Regions from separate parts of the Metabacillus sp. 113a genome, predicted to be linked through region 1. Evidence: a T-box and tRNA genes for the amino acid it is inferred to sense, from the RefSeq annotation. Region 1 holds a T-box; the other holds one or more tRNA genes.
What was found. The T-box of region 1 lies ahead of alaS (alanine--tRNA ligase). A T-box ahead of a tRNA ligase gene usually reads a tRNA of that ligase, here a tRNA-Ala.
Positions count from the first base shown of each region.

Region 2: it encodes a tRNA-Ala, which carries the amino acid that the T-box ahead of alaS (alanine--tRNA ligase) is inferred to sense. The anticodon was not compared.

Region 1 is NZ_JBNILJ010000010.1:76,129-84,916, reverse strand. Features, by position in the region: gene ACQCVE_RS14205 (tetratricopeptide repeat protein) at 1-65, shown strand, start outside; gene recD2 (SF1B family DNA helicase RecD2) at 146-2,518, shown strand; gene ACQCVE_RS14195 (hypothetical protein) at 2,598-2,747, opposite strand; gene ACQCVE_RS14190 (PRC-barrel domain-containing protein) at 2,893-3,375, shown strand; gene ACQCVE_RS14185 (hypothetical protein) at 3,388-3,576, shown strand; gene ACQCVE_RS14180 (DUF3918 family protein) at 3,600-3,737, shown strand; gene ACQCVE_RS14175 (nuclease-related domain-containing protein) at 4,005-4,964, shown strand; gene ACQCVE_RS14170 (AI-2E family transporter) at 5,038-6,093, shown strand; T-box leader at 6,132-6,348, shown strand; gene alaS (alanine--tRNA ligase) at 6,433-8,788, shown strand, end outside.
Region 2 is NZ_JBNILJ010000029.1:8,154-16,941, reverse strand. Features, by position in the region: rRNA gene rrf (5S ribosomal RNA) at 1-97, shown strand, start outside; tRNA gene ACQCVE_RS19485 (tRNA-Asn) at 106-180, shown strand; tRNA gene ACQCVE_RS19480 (tRNA-Thr) at 182-254, shown strand; tRNA gene ACQCVE_RS19475 (tRNA-Glu) at 269-343, shown strand; tRNA gene ACQCVE_RS19470 (tRNA-Val) at 913-988, shown strand; tRNA gene ACQCVE_RS19465 (tRNA-Thr) at 1,021-1,093, shown strand; tRNA gene ACQCVE_RS19460 (tRNA-Tyr) at 1,111-1,194, shown strand; tRNA gene ACQCVE_RS19455 (tRNA-Gln) at 1,264-1,338, shown strand; tRNA gene ACQCVE_RS19450 (tRNA-Lys) at 1,342-1,417, shown strand; tRNA gene ACQCVE_RS19445 (tRNA-Leu) at 1,433-1,514, shown strand; tRNA gene ACQCVE_RS19440 (tRNA-Gly) at 1,546-1,620, shown strand; tRNA gene ACQCVE_RS19435 (tRNA-Ala) at 1,631-1,706, shown strand; gene rocF (arginase) at 1,872-2,777, shown strand; gene sigW (RNA polymerase sigma factor SigW) at 3,041-3,604, shown strand; gene ACQCVE_RS19420 (zf-HC2 domain-containing protein) at 3,622-4,233, shown strand; gene cdaA (diadenylate cyclase CdaA) at 4,480-5,307, shown strand; gene ACQCVE_RS19410 (CdaR family protein) at 5,300-6,595, shown strand; gene glmM (phosphoglucosamine mutase) at 6,622-7,968, shown strand; gene glmS (glutamine--fructose-6-phosphate transaminase (isomerizing)) at 8,607-8,788, shown strand, end outside.

The sequences.
Region 1 (8,788 bases):
GTATCCAGCCTGACCACGTTCTCGCTTTGAATGGCAAAAAGCTGATGGAAGAAGCGTTAAAATAATGGTAATCATGGCTGTTCACCGGCCGCAGGAAATGGCCCAGGGATAAGCTTAGAGGAGCCAGGGAGGGGAGGAATGCGTGATGCAAATGTCCATAGATGAATTGGGAAATGGAGATAGCGGGGACAAACCATTTTTAAAAGGAATCATTAAAGCCGTCATATTCCACAATGAAAAAAACCTGTATACTGTTTTGAAAGCAAGACAAGTTGAATCCAATTTGGACATCGATGAAAAAGACGTCACAGTAACCGGATATTTCCCCCTCCTTTCAGAGGAAGAAACCTACATATTTTACGGGATGATCAAGCATCATCCGAAATTCGGAATGCAATTTCAAACCGAGCATTTCCGAAAGGATATTCCGAATACAGAAGAGGGCATTGTCCAATATTTATCAAGTGATTTATTTAAGGGGATCGGGAAAAAAACCGCAGAAATCATCGTGGGAAATCTTGGAACATCTGCCATCTCAAAAATCATGCAGGACCCCGCCGTGCTGCACAGCATTCCGAAAGTCAATAAAGAGAAAGCTGATATTTTAGCGCAAACGCTGAAGCAGCATCAGGGACTTGAGCAAATCATGATCTCCTTGTCGCAATTCGGCTTCGGACCGCAGCTTTCCATGAAGATTTATCAGCAGTATCAGGATGAAACGCTTCAGAAAATACAGGAAAATCCTTTTCAGCTTGTAAAGGATGTGGATGGCATTGGTTTCGGCAAAGCTGATGAGCTGGCACGGCAGCTTGGGATCTCTGGCAGCAATGCAGAGCGGATTAATGCAGCCTGCCTTTATACAATCGAACAATCCAGTTCGCAAGAGGGCCATGTATACCTGCGGGAGGATCAGCTCGCCGATAAAACGATGCAGCTGCTGAACAGCTCCGATCAGGGCGCTGTAGGGGCGGATGCAATCTCGAGGCAGATTGCTTCACTCGCCGAAAGCAAGCAGCTCATTGCCGATGAAGGCAAGATTTATTTTCCCATTCTTTATTACTCTGAAAAAAAAGTAGCGGAGCATATTCAGCAGATTCTTGACCAAACCGAATATGAAGGACTGTTCCCAGAGTCCGAATTTCTTCTTTCCCTCGGAAATCTAGAAGAAAGAATGAAGGTTACGTACGCTCCGAGCCAAAAGGAAGCCATACAGCGGGCCTTAATGACCCCGATGCTTTTGCTGACAGGAGGGCCCGGGACCGGAAAAACAACGGTTATCCGAGGAATCGTCGAGCTTTATTCAGATCTGCACGGCTGTTCTCTTGATCCAGGTGATTATAAAAAAGATGAGCCATTCCCAATCCTTCTTGTAGCGCCTACAGGGCGGGCGGCTAAAAGAATGAGCGAATCGACAGGGATGCCGGCTGTCACCATCCACAGGCTGCTCGGCTGGAATGGAGCGGAAGGCTTTGACCGCAATGAAGACAATCCGATTGAAGGAAAGCTCCTGATTATCGATGAAATGTCGATGGTGGATATTTGGCTCGCCAATCAGCTTTTCAAATCCCTGCCCAAGCAAATTCAAGTGGTTATGGTAGGAGATGAGGATCAGCTGCCCTCCGTCGGACCTGGCCAGGTGCTCCGGGACCTTCTCGCATCAAATGAAGTGCCAACGGTGAGACTGACGGATATTTACCGCCAGGCAGAAGGATCTTCCATCATCGAGCTTGCCCATCATATTAAAGAAGGCCGGGCTCCTGACAATTTAAGGACTCCAACGGCAGACCGTTCTTTTATCCGCTGCGGCTCCGGCCAAGTGAAGGAAGTCGTTCGGAAAGTCGTGGAGAATGCAAAGAAAAAGGGGTTTTCCGCCCGTGATATTCAGGTGCTGGCGCCAATGTACAGAGGTCCTGCAGGCATCGACCAGCTGAATATTCTTCTCCAGGATATTTTTAACCCTGCATCCTCCACAAAACGGGAAATGAAATTCGGAGACCTCGTCTATAGAATCGGAGACAAAGTCCTTCAGCTCGTCAATCAGCCTGAAAGCCATGTCTATAACGGTGATATGGGTGAGATTGAATCGATTTTTTATGCAAAGGAAAATACAGAAAAAGAAGACATGATTGTTGTTTCATTTGACGGAAACGAAGTCACCTATACAAGATCGGATTTTTCGCAGTTCACGCATGCATACTGCTGCTCCATTCATAAATCACAGGGAAGTGAATTTCCCGTCGTCATTCTTCCTGTTGTGAAAAGCTATTACAGAATGCTAAGGAGAAACCTCATCTACACCGCGATAACAAGAAGCAAGAAATTTCTAATCATGTGCGGAGAAGAGGAAGCCTTTAAACGCGGCATCGAAAACAGGGATCAGCTGGAACGACAGACCTCTCTGAGGCAGCGCCTGAACAAGTCAGCCGGGGAGGAAGATGATCTTCAGAAACTTCTTCCATTTGATGTTAAGGATGCGAATATCGGAATGGGGAATGCAACACCCTTTGATTTTATGTAAGATGACCAGACCCTCCGGCTCAATGAATCCAAAGCAAAAAGCCGCCTGCTGGATAACAGGCGGCTTTTGCTTTGTTCAATTAATTGAACATCGGTAAAATATAGCTGATCAAAAACCAAATGACTCCGAAAAAAATGATTAAGTATGCGGCGTATTTGATAAATGTGGAAGCAACAAGACTGGAGTCCTTTCTTTTTTCTCTAACCTCGACATCTTTATGTTCATCCATAAATTCACGTCCTCTTTTTTGTTATTAAATACCACATCTGGGGAAGTTCAAACCTGTAAGCCAGCACCGGAATGGAAAACGTTACGCCGTATGACCGGGGACAAGCCGAAGAATCCTAAGAGTGTTCGGAAAGGTGGAGATCATCTTGCGGACATACGGAACATTAAAAGGACTTCCGGTTTTTGATGCAAGAAACGCAGCCTGCATCGGCAAAGTGACGGACCTCGTCATCAGTGCAGCCGGCCGTGTTTCCGGACTGGTGATGGATGGAAAAGGCCTGTTCAAAAAAGACCGCTTCATTCCTCTGTCCTGTATTTCGTCAGTCGGAGAGGATGGAGTAATGGTCGGCAATCCCGAACTTCTGCAGCCGCTCGCCGCTGCAAAAGAGGATTACCGGTTCCAGGGACACGGAAATCTGCTGAACAAAACCGTATACTCTAAAAACGGAGTACAGCTCGGTCTCCTCGAGGACGTATATTTTTCAGAACAACTGGGCACAATCGTAGCATACGAACTGACAGACGGATTCTTTGCTGATTTAACCGAGGGGCGCAAAAAAGTGAACCCTTTAAGTGAAGAGCTCACAATAAGCAAAGATGCCATCGTCATGAATGTGATACAGGAGTGAGGTGTGCCCGGTATGCTGAAATGCCCGAACTGCCAATGCAAGGACCTGGGGAAAATAGGAGTGAACCAGTACTATTGCTGGGGCTGCTTTATCGAGCTTTCCGTCTCCAAAGGAATGATTTTGACCCACCAGGTTGAAGAAGATGGAACCTTAAGCTCATTGGACGATTTGTTTGACGAACACGACCGAACCGTAAGCTGACGAAATTAGAGGAGGAAACCGACATGAACCGCACCATGACCTCATTAATTTCAATGGGACTCGGCGCTGCTGCCACCTATGCCATGGGCAACAGAAAACGCATGAATACCCGCAGAATGAGAAAAAGCCTTCAGCGTTCAATGAAAAGAATGTTCGACTGATTGAATGCTGCATATGTACCCCCCGCCTATTTGGCGGGGGTTTTTGTGTCGAATTTTAGTGAAAGTTGAGGTATGGCTTATATTCGACAGTATGTCGCTTACATTCGACAATATCTGGATCGCAATCGACAGAAATCTGCTCATATTCGACAGAAATCTGCTCATATTCGACACCTTCATACTATCAGAGCGGACGATATATAATTTTAAAGTTAGCAGGTAGCCTCATATTTGTGTCGAATTATACCTCAGGAAAGGAGACGAATTATGATCATCAAACCCCATACTTATCCCCGTATATTAAAGCAGCTGGAAGCACTTAAACGGCGAATTCCTCCTGATCACCCGAAAGTTAGTTCTATAACCCAAAGTTTAGCAATGAGGAGTGCCGGTTACAAAGGCGAGTTGAATATGCAGCACCCGCTAAGTTTTATTAATGACTCATTGTACCAAGTTTTTTATGATGTCAGATTAGAGGATCGGGGTAACTATTTTCAAATGGATGTGCTTTTAGTATCCCGAAATTTTATTGCTATCCTTGAGGTCAAAAATATTGCAGGTACCCTGTATTTTGACACAGATTTTAATCAGCTGATCAGAATCCAAAATGGTTTAAAGGAAGCTTTTCCAGATCCATTGACTCAAATAACACGCCAGCAAGCTCAATTCTCCAATTGGCTAAAAAGCAGAGATTACTTCGGTATACCTGTAAAATCCTTTGTAGTGATCAGCAATCCCCGAACACTTCTTCAAGCCCTTCCAGACAATACTATTCCGCATAGCAAAGTGATTCATAGTTCTTTTATTCCCTCAAAGATAACTGATCTGGAAACCCTGTATACTAAGCCATATCTAACCGAAAATAAGATGGTAAATCTAACCCGGGAAATATTGAACTCTCATAGAGAAAACCACGTCAATATACTCGAACTGAATCAAATTTCCAAAGCTGAGATTATTCCGGGTATTCACTGTCCTGAATGTTTTTTACTCCCCATTGACAGGGTTTATGGAAACCGGTGGAAATGCCATAATTGCGGAGTGATTTCCAATAATGCATACATTCATTCGTTATCTGATTATTCACTATTGATAAGCCAATCGGTAACAAATAAGGATGCAAGATATTTTTTGAAAATAGACTCCCGTTCAATTGTCAGTAAAATGCTGAACTCCATGAGTATTGAAAGGATAGGAAACAATAAATCGAGTTTGTACAGGCTCTGAATAGCCTTTGAAAATAAACTTGGTGAATAATCCCCCCGCCATCCTCCCAAACTAAAAACCGGAGGAATGCCCCATGAAGGAAAAAAGGATTCTGTACAGAGCGGGGATTGTTCTCCTGTCGCTTCTGTCCCTTTATTTGTTTTTGAAGCTGAAGGTTGTCTGGAATCCAGTGTGGATTATTGCCCAGGCTATTTTCATTCCGTTTTTAATCGCTTCGTTTATTACATATCTGCTTCATCCGATTGTGGAGAAGCTGCATGAGACGGGACTGCCGAGAACGCTCTCGATTCTAATTATCTATCTCCTGTTTTTCGGGTCGATTGCTTACGGGTGTTACCGTGGGGTTCCTTTGCTGATCAATCAGCTGATGGAGCTGTCGGCGAATGCTCCGCGGATGGTGCGGCTTTATGAGGGGTGGCTTGCAATGGTTCGCGATCAGACGGATCATTGGCCGGTGGGGCTTCATCACCGGGTGGAGGACCTGCTTGGAGAGGCGGAACAATGGCTCTCCGGGATGATTGATACGATTATATTTTCGATTCGTTCATTATTTGATAATGCGGTGATTCTGACATTAATCCCGTTTCTGGTTTTTTATATGCTGAAGGATTTTACCCTTTTAAAAAAAACAGCTTGGTATTTAACTCCGAAAAAGTGGAGGAGAAGGGGCAAGGAGCTGATCCGGGATGCGGATGAATCGCTGGGAAGCTATATCCGGGGCCAGTTCTTCGTCTGTGTGATTATCGGATTGCTTGCTTTTCTCTCACTCTGGATTTTCGGGGTCAAATATCCGCTTGTGCTTGGGATAATTATTGCGGTTACTAACATCATTCCCTACTTTGGACCGGTGATTGGAGCGGTTCCTGCGCTGATACTGGCGGCCGCGATGTCAACAGAGACGGTAATTACAGTAGTCATTATTATATTGGTTCTGCAGTTTCTTGAGGGGAACGTCATCAGCCCGCTTATAGTGGGAAGAAGCCTTCATATGCATCCCATTGTTATTATGCTTGCGCTGGCTGCAGGAGGGGAGCTGGCCGGGATATTCGGCCTGATCATTGCCGTACCGGTTACAGCGGTGCTGCGGGTTATGGTGGAGCATGGAGTTCGCCTGCTCAGAGCTGATTGACAGGCGGGCAGGGTTTGACTATAATCATCAATAGAATACATAAAACATTGATGGAAACGAGTATGTTACAGTCCATTCTAAAGAGAGAATGCCTCCAGGCTGAAAAGGCATTTGATGAAGGGTAACAGAATGCTATTCCTGAGTGCAGGTAAAAGCCCTGCCGTCCCGTGACCGCGTTATGGCCGAATGAAGCTGATGGATGCCTGCATCCATAATCAGGGTGGTACCGCGAGCAAGCAAACTCTCGTCCCTGTGCAAATCAATACTGATTTGCGCAGGAACGGGAGTTTTTTGTTTTTGCAGAGTCCCCCGGCTTACATACAAAAAGGAGGATTACCAATGAAATTTTTAACGTCCGCAGAAGTACGGCAGATGTTTCTTGATTTCTTTAAAGAAAAAGGCCATGCCGTTGAGCCAAGCGCTTCCCTCGTTCCGCATGAGGATCCTTCATTGCTGTGGATCAACAGCGGAGTCGCTACCCTGAAAAAATATTTTGATGGACGGGTGATTCCGGCAAACCCAAGGATTTGCAATGCTCAAAAATCCATCCGGACGAATGATATTGAGAACGTCGGAAAAACAGCACGCCACCATACCTTTTTTGAAATGCTTGGGAACTTTTCGATAGGAGAGTACTTTAAGGTTGAAGCGATCGAATGGGCATGGGAATTCCTCACGAGTGACAAATGGATTGGCTTTGATCCAGAAAAGCTTTCTGTGACCATTCATCCTGAAGATGATGAAGCATTTGAAATCTGGACAGAAAAAGTAGGTGTTCCGGAAGACCGCATCATCCGCCTTGAAGGGAACTTCTGGGATATCGGCGAAGGTCCGAGCGGCCCGAATACGGAAATTTTTTATGACCGGGGTGAGGTTTACGGTCATGACCCGGAAGATCCTGAGCTGTACCCGGGGGGGGAAAATGAACGGTATTTGGAAGTGTGGAATCTCGTTTTTTCTGAGTTTAACCATAATTCGGACGGCACCTATACGCCGCTTCCTAAGAAAAACATTGATACTGGCATGGGGCTTGAGCGCATGTGTTCTGTGATCCAAAACGTACCGACTAACTATGAAACCGATCTTTTTATGCCAATTATTGAAGCAACAGCTAAGATTTCCGGTATGGAGTATCACGGCAGCAAGGAAAAGGATGAGGCGTTCAAGGTCATCGCCGATCATATCAGAACGGTTTCTTTTGCAGTCGGTGATGGAGCTTTGCCGTCAAATGAAGGCCGCGGATATGTGCTGCGCCGTTTGCTGCGCCGCGCTGTCAGGTACGCTAAGAAGCTCGATATTAACCGTCCGTTTATGTTTGAGCTTGTACCGGCAGTCGGAGAAATCATGGAAGCCTTCTATCCGGAGGTTCAACAAAAAACAGAATTCATTCAAAAAGTAATCAAAAATGAAGAAGAGCGGTTCCATGAAACGCTCAATGATGGACTTGCTATTCTTTCTGAGGTAATAAAAAAACAAAGGCAAGCCGGGCACCGCATCATACCAGGCGCAGACGTCTTCCGTCTTTATGACACTTATGGCTTCCCTGTAGAGCTGACAGAGGAATATGCAGAGGAAGAAGAAATGGAGATCGACACGGAAGGCTTTGAAGCTGAAATGGAAAAGCAGCGGGAGCGGGCAAGATCCGCGCGCCAGGAAGTCGATTCCATGCAGGTTCAGGGCGGGGTTCTCGGTGATCTTAAAACGGAAAGCACGTTTGTTGGATATGAAACGCTCAACGTTGAAACGGAAATTGCGGCTCTCATAAAAAATGGCGAGCTTGCCGATGAGGCGAGTGAAGGCGATGAGATTCAGCTTATCCTTGTGCAGACACCATTTTACGCGGAAAGCGGCGGCCAGATTGCAGATGAAGGAACCATTTCAAATGATAGGTTTACCGTCCGTGTGAAGGATGTAAAAAAGGCACCGAATGGGCAGAACCTTCACCGTGCAATTGTTGAGAAGGGCACCATCCATAAACATGATAAGGCTGCAGCTGCAGTGGACCGGCGTATCCGGGAAGGCGTTGTTAAAAACCACACGGCTACCCACCTGCTGCATCAAGCACTGAAGGATGTTCTTGGAGGCCATGTAAATCAGGCGGGCTCCTTAGTAAAGGCAGACCGCCTGCGTTTTGACTTTTCCCACTTCGGCCAGATTACCGACAGTGAGCTTAAACAGATCGAGCACACCGTTAACGAAAAAATTTGGGCAGGCATCGGAGTGAACATTGACCTGAAGCCGATTGACGAAGCGAAAGCAATGGGCGCCATGGCTCTATTCGGTGAAAAATACGGAAAAATTGTCCGCGTTGTTCAAATCGGAGATTACAGTCTCGAGCTTTGCGGGGGCTGTCATGTCGAAAATACCTCTTCGATCGGTCTGTTCAAGCTCATCTCTGAATCGGGAATTGGAGCAGGTACGAGAAGGATAGAAGCTGTTACAGGCAAAACAGCCTATGAAGCGATGAGTGACCAGCTGTCGATTCTTGAGGAAGCTGCGGTCAAGCTGAAAACGAAGGCAAAAGAGGTTCCGGACAGAATTGACAGCCTGGCGGCTGAACTGAAAGAGCTGCAGCGCGAAAATGAATCGCTGACCTCTAAATTGGGCAATCTTGAAGCATCCTCTTTGACAGATCAGGTAAAAGATGTGGACGGAGTAAAACTTCTTGCAAGCAAGGTGAATGCCAAGGACATGA
Region 2 (8,788 bases), on a different contig from region 1:
AGGTCACACCCGTTCCCATACCGAACACGGAAGTTAAGCTCTTCAGCGCCGATGGTAGTTGGGGGTTTCCCCCTGCGAGAGTAGGATGTTGCCAGGTTATATTGTTCCGCAGTAGCTCAGTGGTAGAGCTATCGGCTGTTAACCGATCGGTCGCAGGTTCGAGTCCTGCCTGCGGAGCCATGCTTCCATAGCTCAGTAGGTAGAGTGCTTCCATGGTAAGGAAGAGGTCACCGGTTCGAGCCCGGTTGGAAGCTTACTTAATGTATGCGGCCCGTTGGTCAAGCGGTTAAGACACCGCCCTTTCACGGCGGTAACACGGGTTCGAATCCCGTACGGGTCACCATTTACATACGGACAAGCTATGCGGAAGTTGAAGGAGTGAACACCGGAGTGCACATTCGTGCATGAGGATGTGAACGAGTGAAGACGACAACGCAATGCGCCGCTCATCACAAGCCGAAACCACCACCCAACAAAGTGAAAGTAAGAGGGTTGGGAGGAGCAAGCAGTGCTAGGAGCCGAAGGAGAGAGCCCCGGAGCGCACATGAGTGCGTGAGGATGCGAACGACTGAAAGCGACAACGCAATGCGCCGCTCATCGCAAGCCGAAATCACCACCCAACAAAGTGAACGTAAGAGGGTTGGGAGGAGCAAGCAGTGCTAGGAGTCGTAGGAGTGAACACCGGAGTGCACATTCGTGCATGAGGATGTGAACGAGTGAAGACGACAACGCAATGCGCCGCTCATCACAAGCCGAAACCACCACCCAACAAAGTGAAAGTAAGAGGGTTGGGAGGAGCAAGCAGTGCTAGGAGCCGAAGGAGAGAGCCCCGGAGCGCACATGAGTGCGTGAGGATGCGAACGACTGAAAGCGACAACGCAATGCGCCGCTCATCACAAGCCGAAACTATATGGAGGATTAGCTCAGCTGGGAGAGCATCTGCCTTACAAGCAGAGGGTCGGCGGTTCGATCCCGTCATCCTCCACCATTCTATATTTTGTTTGCTGTTTTTTAATTTGCGCCGGTGTAGCTCAATTGGTAGAGCAACTGACTTGTAATCAGTAGGTTGGGGGTTCAAGTCCTCTTGCCGGCACTGTCTTTCAATCATACGGAGGGGTAGCGAAGTGGCTAAACGCGGCGGACTGTAAATCCGCTCCTTAGGGTTCGGCAGTTCGAATCTGCCCCCCTCCACCATTTTTCTTCATGACAGGTTTAAAACCTCATGGTTTGGACATGTTAAGATAGGATGAGTATCTAAATTATTGGGCTATAGCCAAGCGGTAAGGCAACGGACTTTGACTCCGTCATGCGTTGGTTCGAATCCAGCTAGCCCAGCCATCCGAGCCATTAGCTCAGTCGGTAGAGCATCTGACTTTTAATCAGAGGGTCGAAGGTTCGAGTCCTTCATGGCTCACCATTTTTATTTTTGTATGCGGGTGTGGCGGAATTGGCAGACGCACCAGACTTAGGATCTGGCGCCTTCGGGCGTGGGGGTTCGACTCCCTTCACCCGCATTTATTTTCCGGAGACCTGCCTTTTGAACTAGCGGAAGTAGTTCAGTGGTAGAACACCACCTTGCCAAGGTGGGGGTCGCGGGTTCGAATCCCGTCTTCCGCTCCATTACCCTTAGGGGGCCTTAGCTCAGCTGGGAGAGCGCCTGCCTTGCACGCAGGAGGTCAGCGGTTCGATCCCGCTAGGCTCCACCAATACTTTAACCATTAATGTCTTCCACTTGGTGTAAGGCTTTTTTTGTGTTTTCTTTTACAGTTTTAGTTTGAATTATCTGTATTTTTATACATGAAATTGTCGAGTTGAGTCACCTGCCTCCTTCTAGGTAGAATAGAAGCACAGAGGGAAAAGGAGGAAACCACATGGCTGCAAAGAAAATCAATATTATCGGGGTGCCGATGGATTTAGGTCAGACCCGCCGGGGTGTTGACATGGGTCCGAGCGCGATCCGCTATGCGGGGATTACGGAAAGGCTTGAGCACCTTCACTATATCATCGAAGACAGTGGAGATATCAACATTGGGAAACGGGAAAAAGAATTGGAAGAACCTCTATATAATTTGAAAAATTTGAAAGCGGTATCAGAAGCAAGTGAGCTTTTAGCATCAAAGGTTGATGAAACAATTAAAGCAGGGTCGTTTCCTTTGGTCCTTGGCGGTGACCATAGCATTGCCATTGGGACCCTGGCCGGCTTAGCAAAAAATTATCAAAATCTGGGCGTTATCTGGTATGACGCTCATGGAGATTTAAATACAGCGGATACGTCTCCTTCAGGAAACATTCATGGCATGCCTCTGGCTGCAAGCCTTGGAATTGGGGATGAAGCGCTCACAGGGATTGCGGGATTTTCTCCTAAAATTAAACCAGAAAATGTAGTCATTATCGGGGCGCGTTCCTTGGATGAAGGAGAAAGAAAACTAATCAAAGAAAAAGGAATACGTGTTTATACGATGCATGAAGTGGACCGCATGGGGATGACACGTGTTATGGAAGAAACGATCGACTATTTAAAGGAACGGACTGACGGCATTCATTTATCACTGGATCTTGATGGCTTGGATCCGCATGATGCACCAGGGGTTGGTACACCGGTAATCGGGGGCATCAGCTACCGTGAGAGCCACCTGGCCATGGAAATGCTGGCTGAATCAGAATTGATTACATCTGCTGAATTTGTAGAGGTCAATCCGATTCTTGATGAACGTAACAAAACAGCTTCCGTTGCTGTTGCCCTAATGGGTTCATTATTTGGGGAAAAACTCCTGTAAACCAGCTGCCGCCCTTAAGAAGGAGCGGCAGTTTTCCTTTTCGTTTTGCTCCGGGTGTTTCCCATAAAGTATGATATAAAAATTAATCTTCTCTGACAGCTCGATCTTCCCCTTCCATGCAATCCTCTAAACAGCCTCTTCCTGCAACTTTTCATCTACAGATTGCCAATTATTTGTTAAACTAATTTTATGTGAAAAAAATGAAACCTTTTGGTCTTTAGAACGTATTCATACAGACCCGCGTAGAGAAGAGGGTAAAACAGATGGAAACTTTGGTAAAGAACAGAATAAGAGAGGTTATAAAAGGCGATCAAAATGCATTTGCTGAGATTGTTGACATTTATAAGGATAAAATCTATCACCTTTGTTACCGGATGCTGGGCAATTCGCATGAAGCTGAGGATATTGCGCAGGAAGCATTTATAAGAGCCTATGTAAATATTCACCGGTATGATCTGGATAAAAAATTCTCAACATGGCTGTACCGGATTGCCACCAATCTCTCTATTGACCGAATTCGAAAGAAGAAGCCGGATTATTATTTAGACGCTGAAATTGGTGGAACGGACGGACTGACAATGTATTCGCAGGTTGCAGCTGATATTGCCCTTCCTGAAGAGGAAGTGGAGACACTGGAGCTTCAGGAAATGATTCAAAAAGAAATTTTGAAGCTTCCGGAAAAGTATCGGAGTGTCATTGTGCTTAAATACATTGATGAGCTTTCCATTCTTGAAATCAGCGAGATTTTGGAGATTCCTGCCGGCACAGTTAAGACGAGGATACACAGAGGAAGAGAAGCCCTTAGAAAGCAGCTAAGGCATTTATAAAGTGGGGTGCAGAAAAAATGGCATGTTCAGAGCAAATGGTTTCTTTAATGCATAAATTCCTCGACCATGAAATCGGGGGGAAGGAAGAGAGAGACTTAAGGATCCATCTAAAAGTATGCAGCAGCTGTCAAACTCATTTCCAGGAACTGAAAAAAACGGTGGCTTTCGTGCAGAGTACTTCCCATGTGGAAACTCCAAAGAATTTTACAGCGCGGGTGATGGAGAGCCTTCCTAAAGAAAAAAAGAGAGTCGGCGCTGAAAGATGGTTCAAAGCCCACCCTTTATTAATAGCAGCATCTCTTTTTATGATTCTGATGAGCGGCAGCCTGATATCGGCATGGTCAGGTGATCATCAGTTCAGCGTAACAAAGGATCCTAAATTAATTGTCCAGAACAGCACGGTGACCGTCCCGGAAGGTGAAGTCATTAAAGGAGATATTACCGTACGAAACGGCACGCTCCGGATTGATGGGAAAGTGGAAGGAAATGTGACGATTATTAATGGAGAGGAATACACAGCAGCAGCCGGAGAAGTCACCGGGGATATTAAAGAGGTAAATGAATTGTTTGACTGGCTATGGTACAGGATGAAATCCTTCGGAAAAGAAGTAGTAGATGTATTTCAGTAAAATTTCCGGCTTGTTCGATAATAGGCGGAAAAATCAGATATACTAATGCAAAGGTCATCTTTTATGATGGCCTTTTGGTTTCTTTATTTACTAAAAAAAAATTATGCTATAATGGGGTAGTTAGCGGCAGCACCGGATGTCCTCCGGCAGAAACAGGAGGACGAGCAAGGATTTTGGTGCGGTTTTTCCCGTCCTGAATGGACAATTGCGCTGTAACTTTAATTGAACTTGATGGAGGAAACAGGCATGGCATTTGAAGATATATCTGTACTTAGGTACCTGGGCACTGCCATAGATATTCTCCTTGTTTGGTTCGTTATATATAAACTGATTATGGTTATTAGAGGAACAAAAGCCGTTCAGCTTTTGAAAGGGATCATCGTTATTTTACTTGTCAAAACGATAAGCGGCTTCCTGGGACTCAATACGATCTTCTGGTTAATGGACCAAGCGATTTCATGGGGATTTATCGCAATTATCGTGATCTTTCAGCCAGAGCTGAGAAGGGCACTGGAGCAGCTGGGGAGAGGAAGACTGTTTTCAAAGAGTGCTTTGCCGGAAGAGGATGAACGGGTTAAGCTGACGGATGACATTACGAAAGCTACCTCCTATATGGCAAAGCGCCGAATCGGAGCGCTGATGACGCTAGAACGGGAGACAGGCATGGGCGATTACATTGAGACCGGAATCCCTATGAATGCTGCCATTTCATCAGAGCTTCTGATCAATGTGTTTATCCCTAACACACCGCTCCATGATGGAGCGGTCATTTTAAGAGGAAGCCAGATCGCAGCAGCGGCCTGCTATCTGCCGCTGTCAGAGAGTCCGCTGATTTCAAAAGAACTCGGAACGAGACACAGGGCTGCAGTTGGAATAAGCGAGGTTACAGACAGCATAACCATTATTGTCTCTGAAGAAACAGGAAGCATCTCGGTTGCGAAAAATGGCGAGCTTCACCGCAACCTGGATGAAGAGGCATTGAAAAACATTCTGTCATCCAGCTCAAACCGCCAAGGCCGGATTCGTTCCGATTCCTCAAACCGCTGGCAATGGAGGGGGAAAAAGAATGGATAAGCTGATGAACAATACTTGGTTTATGCGGATTATCGCTTTGCTGCTTGCTCTGATGATTTATCTTTCCGTCAATCCGGAGACATCAAACCAGGGTGGCACAATCAGGAACAATGAACCTCAGAGCAGCCAGATTATTCCGAAACCGCCTGGCACGGATGAAGACGAGCCTGCCTCTAATGAGTCCTCTGCAGCGATTGAAGATGTACCGGTTAAAGCTGAGACAGACAATGAAAATTATGTCGTTTCCGGACTTCCTGAGACGGTTGCCGTGAACATCACCGGACCGACCAGCCAGGTGACCATTGCCAAGCAGCGGAAAAACGTTGAGGTTTATGCGGATTTGTCGGGACTGGAACCTGGAGAGCATGAAGTGGATTTGAAATTCAGAAATCTGGACAGCTCTCTGAAGGTAGCCATTGATCCAGGTACAGCGGATATAAGAATCGACGAGAAGGAAACAGAAGAATTTCCAGTCGAAGCCTCCTTTATCAATGAGGAACAAATTGCCGAAGGATATAAGCCGGGGGAGCCGGTTCTAAAACCGAATAAAGTTCAGATTACAGGATCGAAAGCGATTATTGATCAGGTTTCGTATGTAAGGGCAAGAGTGAATCTACAAGGTGCAAATAAAGAAGTCGTTCAGCAGGCGCAGGTCATTGTGTATGATAAAGCAGGAAATATTTTACCAGTGGAGACCTCTCCGCGAAACATTGAAGTAACTGTGCCGGTTGAAAGCCCTAAAAAGACTCTTCCTGTAAAGCTGAAACAAACCGGGGAGCCTCCTGAAGGCATATCGATCCGGTCAATCAGTATAACCCCCAGTGAAGTAACGGCTTACGGACCGCAGAATATTCTCGATGCACTGGAGGAAATAAGCGGGCCGGAGCTGGATTTGAGCCAGATCAAAGAAGACGACGTGGTTGAATTGGGCCTGCCGCTGCCAGAGGGAGTTACCAGACTTTCTGAGCAGAAGGTTCAAGTAAAAATAGATGTAAATAAAGAAGAAGAGAAGGTGCTGGAAGGCGTCCCAATTCAAACAACTGGCCTTGATGAAGGGAAGCAAGTTGAGTACCTGAATCCTGACAATCAAGCTTTTGATATCAGTGTAACGGGTTTAGAGAGACAGCTGAACAAAGTGACTTCAGGTGACTTTGAGCTGGTGGTCGATGCATCCGGTCTTGAAGACGGTGAACAGAAAGTTAAGGTTGAGGTTAAGGGACCGAATGATGTGAAATGGTCACTGCCCCAAGAAGAAGCAACAATTCGTATTTCGGCACTTCAATCTTGAGGAACAGAAAAAGGAGCGAATCTAACATGGGTAAGTATTTTGGAACAGATGGAGTAAGAGGAGTGGCCAATAGCGAGCTGACGCCGGAATTGGCATTTAAAATCGGCCGTTTTGGCGGATATGTTCTGACAAAAGATAAAGAGCGTCCCAAGGTTTTAATCGGCCGTGATACACGCGTATCCGGGCATATGCTGGAGGGTGCGCTTGTAGCCGGTCTTCTTTCCATCGGAGCGGAAGTTATGCGCTTAGGCGTCATCTCTACTCCAGGTGTTTCTTATTTAACCAAAGCTTTAGGAGCTCAGGCAGGTGTCATGATTTCTGCCTCTCATAATCCCGTTCAGGACAACGGAATCAAGTTTTTCGGACCGGACGGCTTCAAACTTGTAGATGAGCAGGAGCTTGAAATTGAAAGCCTGATGGACCAGGAGACTGATTCTCTTCCACGGCCGGTTGGAGCGGACCTTGGTCAGGTAAATGATTACTTTGAAGGCGGCCAAAAATATCTTCAGTTCCTTAAACAAACCGTAGATGAAGAATTTGCAGGCCTTCATGTCGCTCTTGACTGCGCTCATGGTGCAACCTCTTCCCTTGCAACGCATCTGTTTGCTGACCTTGAGGCGGATGTTTCTACGATGGGAACGTCTCCTAACGGACTTAACATCAATGAAGGTGTCGGTTCCACCCACCCTGAAGCAATGGCAGCGTTTGTTCTTGAAAAAGGTGCCGATATCGGACTTGCCTTTGATGGGGACGGAGACCGCCTGATTGCAGTTGATGAGAAAGGCAGCATCGTAGACGGCGATCAAATCATGTTTATCTGCGCCAAGTATTTGAAGGAGCAAGGCCAGTTGAATCAGGATACCGTTGTATCCACCGTTATGAGCAACCTCGGTTTCTATAAAGGACTGGAGGCATCAGAAATTCAAAGCATCCAGACTGCGGTAGGCGACCGGTATGTAGTAGAAGAAATGAAGAAAAACCATTATAATCTGGGCGGCGAGCAATCCGGCCACATCATTTTCCTTGATTACAACACAACAGGAGATGGCCTTCTTACAGCCATCCAGCTTGTTAACATTTTAAAAGCAACAGGAAAAACCCTTTCTGAGCTCGCTGGAGAGATGACAAAATTCCCTCAGCTGCTTGTAAACGTAAAAGTGACGGACAAGTACCATGTAACAGACAATGAAAAGGTAAAAGCAATCATCACGGAAGTAGAGCAGGAGATGGCCGGGAACGGTAGAATCCTCGTTCGTCCATCCGGCACAGAGCCGCTTGTGCGCGTTATGGCAGAAGCATCAACAGAAGAGCTTTGCCGCAAGTATGTGGACCGTATTGTGGCAGTTGTCCAAACGGAAATGGGTATTGAATAAATTGTACATACCTTTTGCATTAAAACGGGGCTGACTGTCAGCCCCGTTTTTCTCTTTTCTCTTCATGTGATATTTTGAGCATTTTTTTATTCTTTCACGCTGTGATGATTTTCACTTGTGAAGAAAAAAAGCAGGTGGAAAAATGCTCTTTTTGCTGAAAGCAGGTTAGGAAATCATGAAAACCGGGTAAATATCACCTTGCATCAATCCTTAACGAGATCCTTTTTAACCGCATATACTAAAGGGTCGGAGGGTAAAGAGTAAACCGTAGGGAAATAATAGGATTGACGGTTTTCTCCGATGTATTGTAATATAAACCTTGTGTTTCGCTATTCTTGTCCCGGGTAATAAGAAGCAGCGGAATGCAGAGCAAGACAAAGCGCCTGAACTAAGCACGGACGGCCCATCGCTTAGTTGACGAGGAGGAGGTTTATCGATGAATCGGCGGATACCTCCCGGCTGTACGATAGCAGCCGCAAGTCTTTCTTTAAAACAGGAGGGCAACTTTCTGGACAAAGAGAGAGACACAAATCGAATCCTTTAAAACAAAACATCTAACATGTGTGAGGGGACAGCAGAAGGTCCCCGATGATAAGAGACTTTCCTGTCCCCTTCGCAAAAGCGGGAGGAAAACGATTATGTGTGGAATTGTAGGTTATATTGGACAGAATGATTCAAAGGAAATTTTATTAAAAGGCCTGGAAAAGCTTGAATACCGCGGATACGACTCTGCCGGGATCGCGCTTTCCGGAGAAGAAGGCGTCACGGTCTTTAAAGAAAAAGGACGCATTGCCGATCTTCGTTCCATCGTGGACGCAGG